One region of the uncultured Alteromonas sp. genome, then DNA from elsewhere that is predicted to be linked to it. Evidence: predicted binding sites of a transcription regulator. Region 1 holds the regulator's gene; each other region holds the start of a gene.
The links. The regulator MetJ, encoded in region 1, represses methionine synthesis genes. The targets are predictions, from matches to a motif close to TAGACGTCTAGACGTCTA.
Positions count from the first base shown of each region.

Region 1 (4,572 bases):
CATCGGTATCAGCACCTTCTGGTGTGACTTGAATATATTGCGCGGGGGATGGCGTGGCTGGCTCACCTTTACGAAGTGGTACGGGAAGCATGGCATGTATCACTTCCCCAGGCGCATGGTGGTAATACTGCCATAACCAATGCGCCATTTTTCTTAGCGATTCGTCGATAACAGGTGCGCTATCTACCACCTCAATAATGGCTTTTATCTTACTGGTATCATCTATGTCTACACCGGATTCAACCACAATGCCTACCAGTTGACGTGGCCCGAAAGGCACTTTTACCCGCACACCCGGTTGTAAAGTGTCGGTATGAGAATAGGTAAATAGCTGGCGAAGCGGCACAGGTACAGCCACCTGAATGAATACCATTAAAATTGATGCCCCAAAATTGATGAACGTAAAGTGAGTAAACGTAAATTCAGAACCGCTAATGATCTGGCATTTAAACATAATGTCAAATAAGGGAAGGGAATTTATTTTAGCCCGTGAACTTGATTAACGCCGCCCCTGTTTACTTCGCATACAAAAAGTGCTTGATCACTTTAGTTGCTTCCTTTATTATGCGCCGCTCTTTTGCGGCTGACTGCAATTACTGCGGTTGGTCATTGAATTTAAAGTTGCGTATGGTGTTTGGCTTCGGGCCAAATAGCGATACGGCCTCATATTGAAGGTAATCCAAAATGAAAGATGGTATCCACCCAGAATACGCTGAAATGACAGCAACATGTTCTTGCGGCAACGTAATGAAAATCCGTTCTACTCTAGGTAAAGATATTAACCTAGACGTATGTTCTGCATGTCACCCATTCTACACTGGTAAGCAACGTAACGTTGATACCGGTGGTCGTGTTGACCGCTTCAAGAAACGTTTCGGTGCTTTGGGCGCTAAATAAGCTCAGTACTCAGAAACACGATGTTTCTTTAAAAAAAGCGCCTATCGGCGCTTTTTTTGTGTCTGGAGTTTGTAAGTGGGTTTTGAATTTTTTCGTATCTGCGCTTTTCATTCTCGCTTCATTTGGGTTCAACCAATACCGTGCTCGCCCAGTAAAGAGCAGCGAAGTGGAATGCTCGGCTAATGCAATGCTTTGTTAGTGAAAAGCCCGGCGTTTTAGATGTCGTTCCCAGTTGCCGTTACTTTGCAAAGTGCATGCTTGCTCGCTGTCGTAGCGAACTCCTTTGATGTGCACTTTCAATTCGGGGCATACATTATCAAGTTCATGTTCGAATGCTTGGTTCCAGTTAGTTGAAAGTGCTTCGCTTTTTTGCTTTTCGGTTTTAAACACCGCAATAATTTCTGGCCTGCGCCAGTGACCCTCATGCGTAAGCCATTCAAAGCCAACCGACTCAGATTTTGCCCACTCACACACCGTAGTTAACGCTTCAATCAGTTTCTTTTCAGACATGGTAAGTTACGCCTTCTTCTTCATGTTTATTATTATACCTATTCCGCTCACCAGCGTCTTGAACAGTCGGCTTAGTGCCTGTTTGCAAAGACCTATTTGATAACTTTCTATACACACGGCTATTCACACGTCTATTCACACAGCTATAAAATAGAAATAATGTATTAATTCGCTAGGTGTCATAAATATGATGAATGGCAAATATTCGACGATGTCACTGGTCATACAAGCAAGTCTGCCCTAAATTGACAGATATAAAGGGCAGATCAGATATGTACTCAAATGACCCTGTGATAGAGTCGAAGACATTCTACTGCTAGAACGCAGATTGCCCTTACGGTAACGAAGATTGCCTAACCCCTACATCGAAGGATATGTTTACTAATGTCAGATTTCAGACAACGTGCACTAGATTATCATGCCAAACCCACGCCAGGTAAAATCAGCGTAGAGCTTTCAAAGCCAGCCGATAGTGTGGATGATCTTGCTCTGGCTTACAGTCCAGGGGTAGCTGAGCCGGTACGAGAAATTGCTGAAGATCCTGATAATGCTTATAAATATACTGCCAAAGGCAACATGGTAGCGGTCATCAGTAATGGAACTGCTATTTTAGGTTTGGGTAATTTAGGGCCGTTAGCTTCTAAACCAGTTATGGAAGGTAAAGCACTGCTGTTTAAACGCTTTGCAGGGCTTGATGCTATCGATATTGAAGTAAAGCATCGTACAACAGAAGAATTTATTAATACCGTTGCCAATATTGCAGATACCTTTGGCGGTATTAACCTTGAAGATATTAAAGCCCCTGAATGCTTTGAAATAGAACAAGAATTGATTAAGCGCTGCAGCATTCCAGTATTCCATGACGATCAACATGGTACTGCTATTGTTACCGCCGCAGGCATGTTGAACGCCATTGAAATTCAGGGTAAAAATATTGAGAGCGCTAAAATAGTTTGTATGGGTGCAGGGGCGGCAGCCGTTGCCTGTATGGAATTACTGATTAAATGTGGTGCGCAACGTGAACGCATTTACATGCTAGACAGAAAAGGGGTTATTCACACTCGCCGTGAAGACCTTACCGAGCACAAGCGCTTGTTCGCTAATAACACTGATAAACGTACCTTAGAAGATGTGATGGAAGGTGCGGATATTTTTGTAGGTGTATCTGGGCCTGATGTATTACCGCCAGAAACGCTAGCATTAATGAGCCCTAACCCGATTGTTTTTGCATGCTCAAACCCCGATCCTGAAATTAAGCCTGAATTGGCTCATGAAGTTCGAAATGATTTAATTATGGCTACGGGGCGTTCTGATTATCCTAATCAGGTAAACAATGTGCTGTGTTTCCCGTTCATTTTCCGTGGTGCGCTGGATGTACGCGCAACGGCCATTAACGACGAAATGAAAGTGGCCGCGGTAGAAGCACTTCGTGCTATTACCAAAGAGCCCGTACCAGAATCTGTGTTAGCGGCTAGCAACAGCAAAAGCTTAACCTTTGGCAAAGAATACATTATTCCTAAACCAATGGACCCTCGCCTCTGTGAACGCATAGCCTCTGCAGTGTCAAAAGCGGCGATTGAATCTGGCGTTGCACGACTTCCAGAAGTGCCTAACCGCGCCGAATGAAGGCAATATAAGGCATATACTGGCGTGTAATTCAGTGTAAAGATTATAAAAAAACGGCAATTTTCATTGCCGTTTTTTTAATCTTCTTGTTCGTTCTCAATAGAAACGTCTATACCCATATCTTCCATTATGCGCCTTGCCTCAGCAGGTACACGATTAGGGTTATCTTTTCTCAAATCTTCGTCATCCGGTAACGGCTGACCTGTAAATGCATGAAGAAACGCTTCACATAACAATTCTGAATTCGTCGCATGACGTAAATTGTTTATCTGCCTACGCGTACGTTCATCGGTTAATGCTTTTAGCACATTAATAGGAATAGAAACGGTGACTTTCTTTACCTGTTCACTCTTTTTACCGTGCTCTGCGTAGGGATGAATATACTTACCGTTCCACTCTGCCATAATGCTAACTCTGTCTGATCTTATTTATGTTATGAAGAGAAATTCTAAACAAGTTGACGAAAAGGTCAATTGAGCAGTGTAAACCTCTTGACGTCTAGACGTAAATTCTTTAATTTAGACGTCTAAACGTCTATAAAAGAGTAATTTTACCATGGTTTCTTACGCACAAGGTGTCGATGCACTCAATCAGTCCCTTTCGGAACTGCGTGACATCGATGTGTCATTTGAGTTTTTTCCGCCTAAATCAGAGAAAATGGAACAAACCTTGTGGAAGTCAGTTGAGCGCTTAGCACCGCTAAAACCGAGCTATATGTCGGTAACTTATGGCGCGAATAGTGGTGAGCGTGACCGTACTCATGACGTGGTAAAACGCATTCAGCAGCAAACTGGCGTTGCAGCCGTGCCTCACCTTACTTGTGTTGATGCGAGCAGAGACGAGCTTAGACAGATTGCCCAAGACTACTGGGATTCTGGCATTCGTCGTATTGTTGCTCTTCGTGGTGATTTACCGCCAGGCGTGAAAGATACCGAAATGTACGCCTCTGATTTAGTGGCGCTACTAAAAGATGTAGCCGATTTCGATATCTCAGTGGCCGCTTACCCTGAAAAACACCCTGAAGCGCCTAATGCCCAATTCGACTTACTAAACCTTAAACGCAAAGCAGAAGCCGGTGCGAGCGAAGCAATTTCACAGTTTTTCTTTGACACCAGTGTATTTTTACGTTTTCGTGACCGAGCAGCAGCTGCAGGTATCGACCTAGACTTGGTGCCAGGCATACTGCCGGTAACCAATTATCAGACCTTGGTAAAGTTCGCCGGTTTCACCAACGTACATGTACCTGGGTTCTTACACAAAATGTTCGATGGACTTGACGATGACGATCAAGCTACTCGGAACCTCATTGGTGCTAACATCGCGATGGATCAGGTTAAGGTACTTGCCAAAGAAGGCGTGAAGCATTTTCATTTTTACACCCTTAACCGTAGTGAGTTGAGCTACGCTATTTGCCACATGCTAGGTGTGCGAGCAGGTTAATTTCGATTAAACCTTTGCTCCTATATGGCAGACCAGTATACCATTTGCCTATTATCAGGTATTTGAACGACTCGTTTGCCTTGCTGTCACTTTCCTTCG
Region 1 covers NZ_CAXBMP010000013.1:50,727-55,298, reverse strand. Annotated here, with positions in the region: gene priA (primosomal protein N') at 1-373, opposite strand, end outside; gene rpmE (50S ribosomal protein L31) at 685-897, shown strand; gene AAC006_RS11700 (hypothetical protein) at 1,093-1,407, opposite strand; gene AAC006_RS11695 (malic enzyme-like NAD(P)-binding protein) at 1,792-3,033, shown strand; gene metJ (met regulon transcriptional regulator MetJ) at 3,111-3,437, opposite strand; gene metF (methylenetetrahydrofolate reductase) at 3,589-4,473, shown strand.

Region 2 (4,572 bases), on a different contig from region 1:
TTTCACTTGCGATAATGGGTTAGACGCAGGCACTGCTTGAATCGTTACCTTACACTTGTCGCCTTCAATGCTACCTATATAACGAAGTACTTTTCCTTCGGCTTTTGCAGCATCTACACGCTTAGCAAATTCAGCATCAAGTTCAGGCAACTGTGTCATGAATTCTTCAATGGAACAGTCTTCAGCAAAACCAGCAGGTAATACCGATTCTATTTCAATATCAGAAAGCTCAAGCTTTAAGTCTGCTTCACGGGCCATAATAAGAAGCTTACGGGCAACGTCCATTCCGCTTAAGTCATCACGAGGATCTGGCTCGGTATAGCCATTATCTTTCGCTGTACTTGTCGCTTGAGATAGCGACATTCCTTCTTCCAACTTGCCAAATACGTAAGACAAACTGCCTGATAATATGCCTTCAAAACGGTGTAATACATCACCTGCACTGAATAGTTTTTGAAGGTTGTCGATTACCGGTAATCCTGCGCCTACCGTAGTTTCGTATAGATACTGACGATTCGTAGATAATGCTGTTTTCTTCAACTTACGGTAGTAGTCTAGTGAACTGGTATTGGCTTTCTTATTCGGTGTCACTACGTGAAAGCCATTTTCCATCATGTCTACATATTGCTGAGCAATAGCATCGTGGCTAGTGCAATCCACAATGACCGGGTTTACCAAGCTGTTCTCGTCCACAAACTGTTGTAAACGTTCAACGGAAAGCCCTTCACTGGCCGCATCTAATGCTGGCTTCCAGTCTTGGCTTAAATCTATGCCTTGACTGTTAAGTAACAACTTACGGCTATTCGCAATACCGTATACCCGCAGCTGTACATTACGATTAAGTAAAGCTGGCTGTTGTTTTGCTATTTGGCTTAAAAGCTCAGTACCCACGTTACCGCACCCTACCAAAAACACATCAATGGTATGGCGGTCTGAGAAAAAATTCTGGTGAATAACCTTAACCGCTTTTTTCGCCCGCTTGTTTTCGATAACTGTTGAAATAGAACGCTCTGATGAGCCTTGTGCTATCGCCACGTTATTAACGCGGGCTTGCGCCAACGAGTTAAAGAAGCGTGCCGCCAAGCCTTTCGCATGACGCATACCGTCACCCACTAAGGTAACAATCGCTAAGTCATGGCGCACTTCGATAGGGTCTAACAATTGGTTTTGCAACTCTAGCGCAAAGGCATCTTCTAACAAGCTTAACGCGCGATCAGCATCTTTACTTTGAATACAGAAGCTTATTGAGTATTCAGAAGAAGACTGAGTGATTAGGCTTATTGAAATATTCGCATTCGACATCACCTCAAAAACACGGCTTGCCATGCCAACCATGCCTTTAAGACCAGGGCCTGCCACGTTGAACATAGTGACATTATCAAGTTGAGAGATACCTTTAACCGAGGTCCACTTTTCGCTGGCTTCATTACTAATTAACGTACCAGGCGCCGCTGGGTTCAGCGTATTACGAATCAAACATGGAATATGATGCTGGGCAATGGGGCCGATAGTTTTCGGGTGAAGTACTTTTGCACCAAAGTACGAAAGCTCCATGGCTTCTTGATAAGTAAGCTTATCAAGCAATACCGCCCCTTCAACTTGATTCGGATCGGCATTGTAAACACCGTCTACGTCAGTCCAAATTTCACAACAACTCGCATCAATACAAGCTGCTAAGATAGCCGCTGAGTAGTCAGAACCATTGCGACCAAGCGTAACTTTTTCACCGGCTTCGTTAGCCGCAACAAACCCAGGCATGACCAGTAACTCACTACCATCGATAGGCACATCGGTAAAGCGCGCTTTACTTAACGAAACATCAGCAATGCTGTCTAGGTACTCACCTTCTGCAAGAATGTAAGTCACCGGGTCGATAATACGATTTTTCACGCCTTTAGCGCTTAAGATACCGCTAAATAACGTTACCGAGATGTACTCGCCAATACTTAAAATACCTGCGGCAATATTGTCAGGTGCAACACCTAATAGTTTAATACCATCGAGGTGTTGATTAAGTACACGCAGTTGCGCAAGAATGAAGTCGGTAACATCCGCGTGTGCGAAGCCGCTGAGCTCTTCGTTTAGTGCATCAGCAATACCGGTCACGGTAGACGTTAATTTTTCAAATAGAGGGTGGAAATCTTCGCCAGCGGCTGCCTGCTCACATAAAAGTGACAATGCATTCGTTACCCCTTTAGGGGCAGAAAGTACCACTGCAGCGCCATCGGTTTGGTGGGTGGCCGTGCTAATGTCGTTCACGCGCAAGTAGCGCGGTGCGTCGGCAAGTGATGAGCCCCCAAACTTTAAGACTTTCATGTGCTGCTCCTATATCGGTTACGCCAGGTTACTGCTTTAAATCGGTTACGATGACGTGAGTAAAAAAAAGCCCGCTCTCTGTGAGGGCGGGCTTTCGTTGTCTTATGCTTACTTGCACTAGCCAGCGACCGCCCGTTTTAAGGTGGTAATCATAATGCTGGTGGTGCCAATAAGAAGAATCGTTTTCATAGGGTCAATTTGCCGTATAGACGTCTATCTGTCAACCGCAGTTTTCACCATACTGTATTGCAAAAAGTGAAACACAAAGTATTTCACGTTTCGATTTAAGCGATAATCAATCAAGCAATGCTAGATTCGGGTAGTAAGAACTATTCATCATCAACTAATTTCGCAGATAAAAAATCAACTAACAAGCGTATTTTTGGCACTAAATGCCTGTTCGATGGAAACAATGCCCATACCGCTTCTCGCTTGTCTCGATATGATGATAGTACTTCTATTAACTTGCCTGCCGCTAACGACTCACGTACATAAAATCCTGGCAGCTGTACTAAACCCAGTCCGGCCAATGCAGCATGATGTAAGGCATTACCACTATTATACTTCACTCTTCCCTTCACACGCACGGTTTGCACTTGCCCTTCATGATTAAACCGCCAAAGGGGCTGAGATCCTACTAAGCACTGGTGTTCGCTGAGCATGTCGGTACGCTTCGGTGCAGGGAAGGCATTTAAATATTCAGGGCTGGCGCATACATATAGCTGTCGAGTAGCCAGCTTTTTGGCCACCAACGTAGAATCTTCTAAATTACCTATGCGTATGGCAAGGTCATAACCTTCATCAATAATATCCATGGTGTCGTTAGTAAAACGACACTCTACTTCTATACCTTCGTATTTTTTTAAAAACTGATTAATAAGCGGGGCGATAAAAGCTTCGCCAAAAGCGACCGGAACCGTGAGTTTAATCAGCCCTTGGGGTACTTTTTGAAGTTGGCTAATATTGAGCTCAGCCTCTTCTAACGCTTTTAGTGCTGGTTGGCATTGTTCAAAATAAATATGTCCTGCTTGAGTGAGTGACACACTTCGGGTGGTACGGTTGAATAACTTCACTCCCAAACGCTTTTCCACATTGGCGACTTTTCTACTTATTTGCGCGCCCGACGTATTTAATTTAGCAGCAGCCGCAGTAAAGCTGCCTGTACTCGCTACTGCACAAAATTCTACAATACCTTCCCATGTCATCGTTTATACCTTTACAGATTCTCGTTTTTTAGCATGGCGCTATGGGGATAAACACTCACTAGAAGACGCCAGTTAACTTACAATTAAACACCAACACATTATTACACTCAAGTAATAATGAATTACCAAATCTGTATTTATAAAGTCACGCCTCAGGTCTATAATCTATTTCATAACGTAAGAAATTAAAGGTAACGACATCGTGTTGTTTACTTACACTTATTTAGGAGCATGCCATGACATTAGCATTGAAAGATGGTCAGACACATATTAAGTCCAAAGCAGCCGTTGCATGGGCCGCTGGTGAACCGTTAAAGATGGAAGAGATTGATGTTGAATTTCCAAAAAAAGGCGAAGTACTAGTACGTATTGTTGCCAGCGGCGTGTGTCATACCGATGCATTTACGCTTTCAGGTGATGATCCAGAAGGTGTGTTTCCTTCAGTACTTGGCCACGAAGGTGGCGGTATTGTAGAAATGGTAGGTGAAGGGGTGACGTCTGTTGAAGTAGGCGACCATGTTATTCCTTTATACACAGCGGAATGCGGTGAATGTAAATTCTGTACGTCTGGCAAAACAAACTTATGCCAAGCGGTTCGTGAAACTCAAGGAAAAGGCTTAATGCCTGATGGCACCAGCCGCTTTTCGAAAGATGGTGAGCCAATTTACCATTACATGGGTTGCTCTACTTTTTCTGAATACACCGTATTGCCAGAAATTTCACTGGCTAAAGTGAACAAATCAGCGCCGCTTGAAGAAGTCTGCTTGTTAGGCTGTGGCGTTACCACGGGTATGGGCGCTGTGCTTAATACTGCTAAGGTAAAAGAAGGCGATACCGTTGCTATATTTGGCTTAGGCGGCATTGGGCTTTCAGCTATTATTGGTGCACGTATGGCGGGCGCTAGTCGTATTATTGGTATTGATATTAACGAAAGTAAATTCGACCTTGCTACGCAACTTGGTGCTACAGACCTTGTTAACCCTAAAAATTTCGACAAACCTATTCAGGAAGTGATAGTTGAAATGACCGACGGCGGCGTAGATTACTCTTT
Region 2 covers NZ_CAXBMP010000008.1:9,508-14,079, forward strand. Annotated here, with positions in the region: gene thrA (bifunctional aspartate kinase/homoserine dehydrogenase I) at 1-2,316, opposite strand, end outside; gene AAC006_RS08335 (LysR substrate-binding domain-containing protein) at 2,646-3,521, opposite strand; gene AAC006_RS08340 (S-(hydroxymethyl)glutathione dehydrogenase/class III alcohol dehydrogenase) at 3,758-4,572, shown strand, end outside.
Region 2: the regulator MetJ is predicted to act here: its motif matches at 2,515-2,532, upstream of thrA (bifunctional aspartate kinase/homoserine dehydrogenase I).

Region 3 (4,572 bases), on a different contig from region 1:
AAAATTAGAACCCGCTTTAAGGGGGCGTTCATGTATTAGAAAAAGTATTGAACACCTAACGTAAGCGCATTATTTTCTTTATCTCCTACTTCTCGATGTTCAAATTCCAACGCCATATTTAAACCACTCTCGTCACCAACTAACCAACCCAGTCGAGTAAAAGTGCCTAAGTCTTCAGGTATATAGCGCCATTCAGGATAGTACTGCAAAGGTGAGTGGCTCGTATTAAACGAGGCATATATTTGTTGTTCGAAAAGTAGCGTTAACGCACGGTGAGCGCGAATTGATAGTTGGCTATTTTTGCTAGCATTAAAATGACTATCGTAGCCAGGTATGGATTCAAGGCGTGTTTCATTAAAGCGGCTTTTAATCTTCCACTTTGCTATTTTTTCACTTTTGAACACGATAGGGCCGTAGTAGCCATTCCAATCAGAAGCATCCCAATCAGAAACATCCCAATCAGCGGCCTCGCTGTAAGCGGCACTCAATGAGGCAAGCAATATTAAACAAACCACGCAAGTTGGGTAAGTTTTCATGGATAAATTCCTGGTCGAGTGAGACAGCGTAAACTTGTTCTTATGACTACCGATTATTATAAATGTAAGTGGTAGCGTCATAACCACAAGGGTGTTTTGTTCGCGCTATATGCCGATCTCTAACTTAAAAATATGACACAAAACGGTAACAAAAAATAAGTGCTGAATAGTAAGTGTAGTCTTTTATCTAAAAGGTTAAAAATAAACTTGTTAGATATTTCTATTGTGAACTAACTTTTAAAGGGTAGTAGTAAGACTTACTTCAATTTAGTAGGCAAAGCAGTACTTTCAAATAGGGAACTTGGCCGGAGGTGAGTGATGCAAACGGAATGGGAATTTGAACGAAAGTTTTTAGTAAGTTATGTGCCAGAAGGTTTGTTAGATACACGAAAGCCTGTTGCAATAAGACAAGGTTACTTAGCTACCGAGCCGGATAAGCATATTAGAATTAGGGATGAAGGTGGTAATTACACCATGGCCGTTAAACAAGGTATCGGCCTTAAACGCAGAGACACGCGAATTACGTTGGATTCTGAGCAATTCGCTGATTTATGGCCTTTAACCCAAAATATGCGGGTGGAAAAACAGCGATATCGTATCGACTTTTTTGGAGCTCAACTGGTGATAGATATTTTTACCGGTAACTTAGCACCTTTAAAAATGGTGGAAGTTGAATTTGACAGCGAAATGAGTAGTCGACAATTTTTGCCGCCAGATTTTGCGGAAACGGAAGTGACCCATAAGAAAGAATTTCAAAATGTTGCGTTAGCGCGATTTGGCTTGCCTGATATGGTCATAGCGAGTGGGAGTACGAAAAGTGTCTCCATTAATGCAGGTTCCATATAGATAGCCAAAATATAACCACGCTATCGCCAAGCTATAGCAAGATAATAGCCTGAAATTAAAAAGGGTCGCTTCATTATGAAGCGACCCTTTTTCTGTTTTAAGCTTTCAACAGCCTAGCGCAAACTATACCGCTGAGCAAACTATACTGATGAACGTAGTGCTTCAGCTTTATCAGTGGCTTCCCACGGGAAGGCTTCGCGGCCAAAGTGGCCATAAGCTGCAGTCGGTAAGTAAATAGCACGTTCTAAATCAAGCATTTTGATTAAGCCATAAGGACGTAAATCGAAATGTTCACGAACCAAGGCTACTAGCGTTTTCTCGTCAACCACACCAGTACCGAAGGTATCTATACTGATAGATGTTGGCTCAGCCACACCAATGGCGTAAGACACTTGAATTTCACAGCGCTTAGCTAGCCCAGCAGCAACAATGTTTTTAGCAACATAACGGCCTGCGTATGCCGCGCTTCTGTCTACTTTTGAAGGATCTTTACCTGAGAAAGCGCCACCACCGTGACGGGCCATACCACCGTAGGTATCTACAATGATTTTACGTCCAGTTAGACCACAATCACCAACAGGTCCGCCAATAACAAAGCGACCAGTAGGGTTGATGTGGAATTGGGTATTGCTATCAAGCCATTCGCTAGGTAGCACAGGCTTGATAATTTCTTCCATTACTGCTTCGCGTACTTGCGCAGTAGAAACTGAGTCACAATGCTGAGTAGAAAGTACTACGGCATCGATGCCTACAGGCTTGTGGTTTTCGTACTTAAAGGTAATTTGGCTTTTCGCATCTGGGCGCAAAAAGTCTAGCTTGCCAGATTTTCTCACTTCAGCTTGTTTTTGTACTAAGCGGTGAGAATAAGTAATAGGCGCTGGCATTAATACGTCAGTTTCGTCACTGGCGTAACCGAACATAAGACCTTGGTCGCCTGCTCCTTGTTCTTCTAAGCTCTCGCGATCAACACCTTGGTTGATATCTGGCGACTGTTTGCCAATGGCGTTTAATACTGCACAAGAATCAGCATCGAAACCCATATCAGAGTGTACATAGCCTATGTCTCTTACCGTTTTACGTGTGATTTCTTCAATATCAACCCACGCAGAGGTAGTGACTTCACCACCAACTAATACCATTCCGGTTTTAACGTAAGTTTCGCAAGCCACGCGGGCACGAGGATCTTGTTCTAGAATAGCATCTAGAACCGCATCTGAAATTTGATCGGCGATTTTGTCCGGGTGTCCTTCAGACACAGACTCGGAGGTGAATAAATGCGTGGCCATACATGCTCCATAAGCGTTTATTGTTCAAAATAGGTGAGTATTGTACTAAAACAAGGTATAAATACCAGTCTTTACTTCTAGACGTCTAAAAGTCCTTTCGTTACGATTTGTTGACAGTCGCGGATCACTTTTATAGATAATTGAGTAAAGTTAGCCACGCTTTCCTAATGAAGCGACATTGGCTGGTAAAGGAATGATGAGAATATTCATTATTTTAGCCAACTTTCGGTAATGGCAATGAAAAGCCATTGAACTGAATGGTGGCATGGGTAAGAATAACGCCCACATTAAGATATACAGCAAAGCAGCGCTTTAAGGTTGAACAAAGGGATTTTGCCCACAGTGTTCCCTTAGCGAAATTCAGCTACAAAATAAACCAGGAGACAACATGCCCTCTCGTCGTGAACTTGCCAATGCCATCCGTGCTTTAAGCATGGATGCTGTTCAACAGGCCAAATCTGGTCACCCAGGCGCCCCTATGGGGATGGCCGATATTGCCGAGGTACTATGGGGTGATTTTCTATCACACAACCCGGCAAACCCGTCTTGGGCAAACAGAGACCGCTTTGTGCTCTCAAACGGTCACGGCTCTATGCTGTTGTACTCTTTGCTTCATCTTTCAGGCTATGAACTGCCTATTGAAGAGCTTAAGAACTTCCGTCAGCTTCATTCTAAAACACCGGGTCACCCTGAATATGGGTATGCACCGGGTGTTGAAACTACCACTGGCCCACTTGGTCAAGGCGTTAGTAACGCAGTAGGTATGGCGCTAGCTGAAAAAGTATTAGCGGCGCAGTTTAACCGTGATGGTCATGATATTGTCGATCACTACACCTACACTTTCATGGGCGATGGCTGCCTGATGGAAGGTATTTCTCATGAAACCTGTTCACTAGCGGGCACATTAGGCCTGGGCAAACTTATTGGTTTCTGGGATGACAACGGCATTTCAATTGATGGTGAAGTAGAAGGTTGGTTTACCGACGACACACCAGCACGCTTTAAAAGCTACGGCTGGGAAGTGATTGAAGGTGTTGACGGTCATGACGCTGAACAAATTAAAGCCGCTATTGAACAAGCTAAATCGAACAGCGCTCAGCCTACGCTAATTTGCTGTAAAACCGTAATTGGTTTCGGTTCACCAAACAAAGAAGGCACTGAGTCTTGTCACGGTGCACCATTAGGTGATGACGAAATTATATCTACCCGCGAAAAGCTAGGATGGAAGCATGGCGCGTTCGAAATTCCTGATGATATCTACGCAGGATGGGATGCAAAAGGCAAAGGTGGCGAAGCTGAAAGTGCGTGGAACGACGCCTTCGCAGCATATGAAAGTGCTTACCCTGAGCTTGCCGCAGAATTTAAACGCCGTGTGAACGGTGAGTTGCCAGCAGATTTCAGTGATAAAGCGGATAAAATCATTGCTGATTTGCAAGCTAACCCACAGAACATTGCATCACGTAAAGCATCACAAAATGCATTAAATGCATTTGGTCCTTTGTTACCAGAACTTCTAGGCGGCTCTGCCGACTTAGCCGGTTCAAACCTAACCATTTGGGATGGCAGTAAAGGCGTTGAAGCCACTGATGCATCGGGTAACTACATTTATTACGGTGTACGTGAGTTCGGTATGTCGGCCATGATGAACGGTATTACCCTTCATGGTGGTTTTAAAGCGTACGGTGCTACATTCCTAATGTTTATGGAATACGCACGTAACGCGGTACGTATGGCGGCGCTTATGAAGCAACCTGCTATTTTCGTATACACCCACGATTCAATTGGTTTGGGTGAAGATGGCCCAACGCACCAGCCGGTAGAACAAGTAGTGGCACTGCGTGCTACACCAAATCTAGACAACTGGCGCCCATGTGACCAGGTTGAATCTGCTATTGCATGGAAGT
Region 3 covers NZ_CAXBMP010000003.1:225,638-230,209, forward strand. Annotated here, with positions in the region: gene AAC006_RS04095 (exonuclease domain-containing protein) at 1-8, shown strand, start outside; gene AAC006_RS04100 (hypothetical protein) at 36-536, opposite strand; gene AAC006_RS04105 (hypothetical protein) at 855-1,382, shown strand; gene metK (methionine adenosyltransferase) at 1,523-2,668, opposite strand; gene tkt (transketolase) at 3,057-4,572, shown strand, end outside.
Region 3: the regulator MetJ is predicted to act here: its motif matches at 2,739-2,756, upstream of metK (methionine adenosyltransferase).

Region 4 (4,572 bases), on a different contig from region 1:
GGCATAATAGGGTGTTAAATGGCTATGCCATAACAGCACCGAACCTATAAAAAATTACTAAAAATTATGCTTAATCTAACCAAATTATTTTGTGCAGCATGCTGTCTACTCAGTATAAGCACTGCCGTCTTTGCGGCAGATCGCGATTTAATTCAAACGCTTTATCACGCCGATTTTACGCCAGACACCGACGACGAAGTACCTAGATTTTCGCTGAACGGTGAGTTAGGTATTCTGTCAAATACTGGAAATACATCTGCAGCGAGCATCAAAGCGGGTATTAACGCCGATCATGAAACTGAAAATTGGAGCAGTCTGTACTTTGCAGAAATGCTTTATCAAGAAAGTAATACCGATGGCACTGGTCGCGAAGTATCGGCCAAACGCTTCTATGGCAGCGCTCAGTTCGATTACAAATTAAACCAGCCTGGTAGACGTTTATTCATGTACGGCGATTATGAAGATGATTCTTTTAGCGGGTATGATCATCGTGCTTCACTGGCTGCTGGTTGGTCACAGCGTGTGTGGCGAGACGAAGTCAGTGAGTTTCGTTACAGTGTTGGGCCTGGTTATTCTTTTGTCGAGCTTGAAGAGCCGTTAGATGAAGATATCAACGACGGTGTAATTGTAAGGGCATCTGCTGAATACAAATACCATTGGGCATCGGGTGCTAACCTTCGACAATTTGTTAGCACTGAAGCGGGTGATGAAAATACTAAATCTCGTTCTGAGACGTCTTTGTCAGCCAACGTTTTCGGCTCTTTAGCCATGAAGCTGTCGTTTATTTTAAATCACGAAACCGATACTACCGAAGATGTAGATGGGTTAAGTACAGAGACTTCGGTTGCTTTGGTTTATCAATTCTTCTAATAATCAGGCTCAAAGCTTATCAATAAGTGTAAATTTTGCGTCTTATAGTCTAATTTTTATTCGACCCTCATTGACTCGCTCTATTAGGTAGGTACTATTGGCGCAGATTTTTCAGGCTATGCTGGCTAGCGCTTACGCAGGGTATTTACAGCATGGCAAAGGATAAAACACTACTAGGATTGCTAATGAAAAAACAGCTTCTCGCTTCACTTTTGGCCTTGTCTTTCTCTTCTGTTACTTTTGCTCAAGACGATGTTAAACCTTTCACGATGGAAGGTGAGCTAGGTATTATCGCAACAACAGGTAACACTGAAACGTCATCAATCAGTGCTGGTATTACTGCTCACCAAGAATTGCAGCAGTGGAGCAACGACTACATTCTTGAAGGTCTTTACAAGAAAGAAACGGTAGATAACGACGACGGTACTGAAGAAGAATACACATCGGCACAAAAGTTTTACGGTTCTGCACAGGGTAACTACAAGTTAGATAACCCTGATTATCGTTTGTTTGGTTTCGCATCGTATGAAGATGACCGTTTAAGTAACTTCGACTATCAATCAACACTTGCTGTGGGTTGGAACCAAAAAGTACTTGAAAATAAACGTCACACTTTAGAGTACTCAATCGGTCCTGGTTACTCGTTTGCTGAAACACAAGAAGGCGAAGAGCAGAACAGTATGATTGTTCGTGCTTCAAGTGCTTACTCTTGGAAAATTTCAGACACAGCTAAATTTACTCAAACAGTGAGTACGGAAGTGGGTTCTGACAACACGAAATCTCGTGCTGAGTCTGCGCTTACGGCTACTATTAGCGGTAACCTTTCTATGAAGGTGTCGTTTAAGTTAGACCATAACTCAAACGTATCTGACGACGTTGAAAAGCTTGATACTGAAACTGCAGTAACGCTAGTTTACAACTTCTTCTAAAATCGTATTAACGGTTGTAGAAACAAAAAACGCTGCCAATTGGCAGCGTTTTTTTATGTCTTTAAAAGAGTATGACGGTAACTAACCACCGCCACCCCTAGCATTAGTGAAGAATACGGGTCTTAATCGTACCGTCAATCTGTTGTAGTTGTGCAAGCGCGTCATAAGCTCTGTCTTGCTGAACATCTACCACTACATAACCAATTTCTGCGTTGGTTTGAAGGTACTGGGCTTCAATGTTAATGCCTTTCTCTGCAAATGCTTGGTTAATCTGAGTAAGAATACCCGGCTGGTTTTTGTGCACGTGAAGTAGACGAGAGCGGCTAATGTGCTCTGGTAATGATACTTCAGGGAAGTTAACTGCAGATAAGGTAGAACCATTATCACTGTACTTCGCCAATTTACCGGCTACTTCTATGCCAATGTTTTCTTGGGCTTCTTGAGTGCTACCACCTACATGCGGCGTAAGAATCACGTTATCAAACTTACGTAGAGGTGATTGGAATTCTTCGTTATTCGACTTAGGCTCAACGGGGAATACGTCAATAGCAGCACCATTTAACTGCCCGCTTTCAAGCGCATCGGCAAGAGCGTCAATATCTACAACCGTTCCGCGAGAAGCATTAATAAAAATGCTGCCTTTTTTCATTTGCGCAAATTGCTCAGCTGCAAACATGTTTTGCGTTTGCTGAGTTTCAGGCACGTGAAGCGATACCACATCAGAAGTGTTTAATAGCTTCTCTAACGACTTTATCTGCGTAGAGTTACCTAATACCAACTTATCTTCAATATCGAAAAACTGTACACGCATACCAAGGTGTTCAGCAAGAATACTTAGTTGAGTACCAATGTGTCCATAACCAATAATACCCAGTGTTTTTCCACGGGCTTCGTATGAACCATTTGCTGTTTTTTCCCACTCACCGCGGTGCGCTTTAGCACTTTTGCTAGGCACTTGGCGAAGCAAAAGAATAAGCTGACCAAGCACAAGCTCTGCTACTGAACGAGTATTAGAAAATGGGGCATTAAATACCGGAATACCACGGCGCTGTGTTGCTTCTAAATTAACTTGGTTAGTACCAATACAGAAACAACCAATAGCCACCAATTTTTGAGCGGCGTCTACCACCTTCTCAGTAATTTGAGTGCGCGAACGAAGGCCAATAAAATGTGCATCTTTCACTTTCTCAACAAGCTCTTCTTCAGGAAGGGACGTTTTGAGATACTCAATATTGGTGTATCCATTATTCTTAAAGGTTTCTAGTGCACTTTGATGCACACCCTCTAACAACAATATCCGGATCTTATCCTTCTCTAGTGAAACTTTGCTCATGGATTTGCTATCTCTTAAAAAGTATTAGTATTTACAGAGCTCGAGGCTGGTGCAGGCGGGGTAGGTAAGACTGGAGCAAACCCTCCGCCGCATGGATGCGGCGGCGGAGCTCCCATGGATGGGTTCACAGCGTGTTTGCGGAAGTCTTACCTACCCCGACTAGTACTAACCTCAAACTCTCGAAAGGCCATCTAGACGTCTAAACGGAAATCTAACAGAAATCAGTTTAACTTGAAAGCTATTATTTAAAGGTATCAACACCGGTTTCGGTGGCCGATAGTACGATGTCTGCGCCACGTAGGGCGAATATGCCGTTGGTGACCACACCAGGAATATTATTAATCGACTGTTCAAGCTCTCTTGGGTTTAAGATTTCAAGGTTATGTACGTCTAAAATAAAGTTGCCGTTATCGGTTACTACGCCTTGACGGTATTCAGGATCGCCGCCTAGTTTTACCAACTCGCGAGCCACAAAAGATCGCGCCATTGGAATAACTTCAACAGGAAGAGGGAATTTGCCAAGCACGGGAACGCGCTTGCTATCATCTACAATACACACGAATGTAGTTGATGCACCCGCCACAATTTTTTCCCGGGTAAGGGCTGCACCGCCGCCTTTAATCATGTGTTTGTGTTCGGTAACTTCATCAGCACCGTCGATATACACTGAAATATTGCTAACATCGTTTAGTGCGAATACTTCAATGCCTAGGGCTTCTAGCAACTTGGTAGAGGCATCAGAACTGGATACTGCCCCTTCAATGTTATTTTTAATTTTGCCGAGTTCTTCAATGAAAAAATTAACCGTGGAGCCAGTACCTACACCAACAATACTGCCGTTTTCAACATATTCGATGGCTGCTTTCGCTACTGCTTGCTTCTTTGCATTCTGATCCATAGTGACTCTCCTAACTAAATTTTCATCAGTTTACCGGAAAACCGCTAGCTAACCCACCGTGATAGGGGAATTTACGGTGCGTTATGTACGATTAAAGCTCAACTGCTGTGTTGGGGTGACAATAGCGTTTACAGGAATGTCCCAATGCTGAACCGGAAGTTGGTCTACTTGCTGGCAATCGTGGGCAATACCTATGAGCTTTGGCTTTATGATTTGTGCTTGAATGCTAGCTAACGTGCGGTCGTAATAGCCACCGCCCATGCCCAAACGATTTCCACTCGCATCAAACCCTACCAATGGCATAAGTATCACCTGATGATGGAAGGTCGGAATTACATCTGAGCAGGCTAGTATTGGCTCTTCAATGTTGTATTTGTTCACGCGCATTGGCGTTTTTTCTGAATATCGAAGAAAAAGCAGGTGGCCTTTGCAAACTGGATGCAACACAGGCAAAGAAGTATGAAGGGCAGATGCGGTGTTCAGCTCCCAGCAAGCGTGCATAAAGGGGCGTAAGTCTACTTCACCGTCGTTAGGCAGGTAAC
Region 4 covers NZ_CAXBMP010000018.1:33,328-37,899, reverse strand. Annotated here, with positions in the region: gene AAC006_RS13990 (DUF481 domain-containing protein) at 67-870, shown strand; gene AAC006_RS13985 (DUF481 domain-containing protein) at 1,056-1,799, shown strand; gene serA (phosphoglycerate dehydrogenase) at 1,903-3,132, opposite strand; gene rpiA (ribose-5-phosphate isomerase RpiA) at 3,374-4,030, opposite strand; gene AAC006_RS13970 (5-formyltetrahydrofolate cyclo-ligase) at 4,112-4,572, opposite strand, start outside.
Region 4: the regulator MetJ is predicted to act here: its motif matches at 3,325-3,342, upstream of serA (phosphoglycerate dehydrogenase).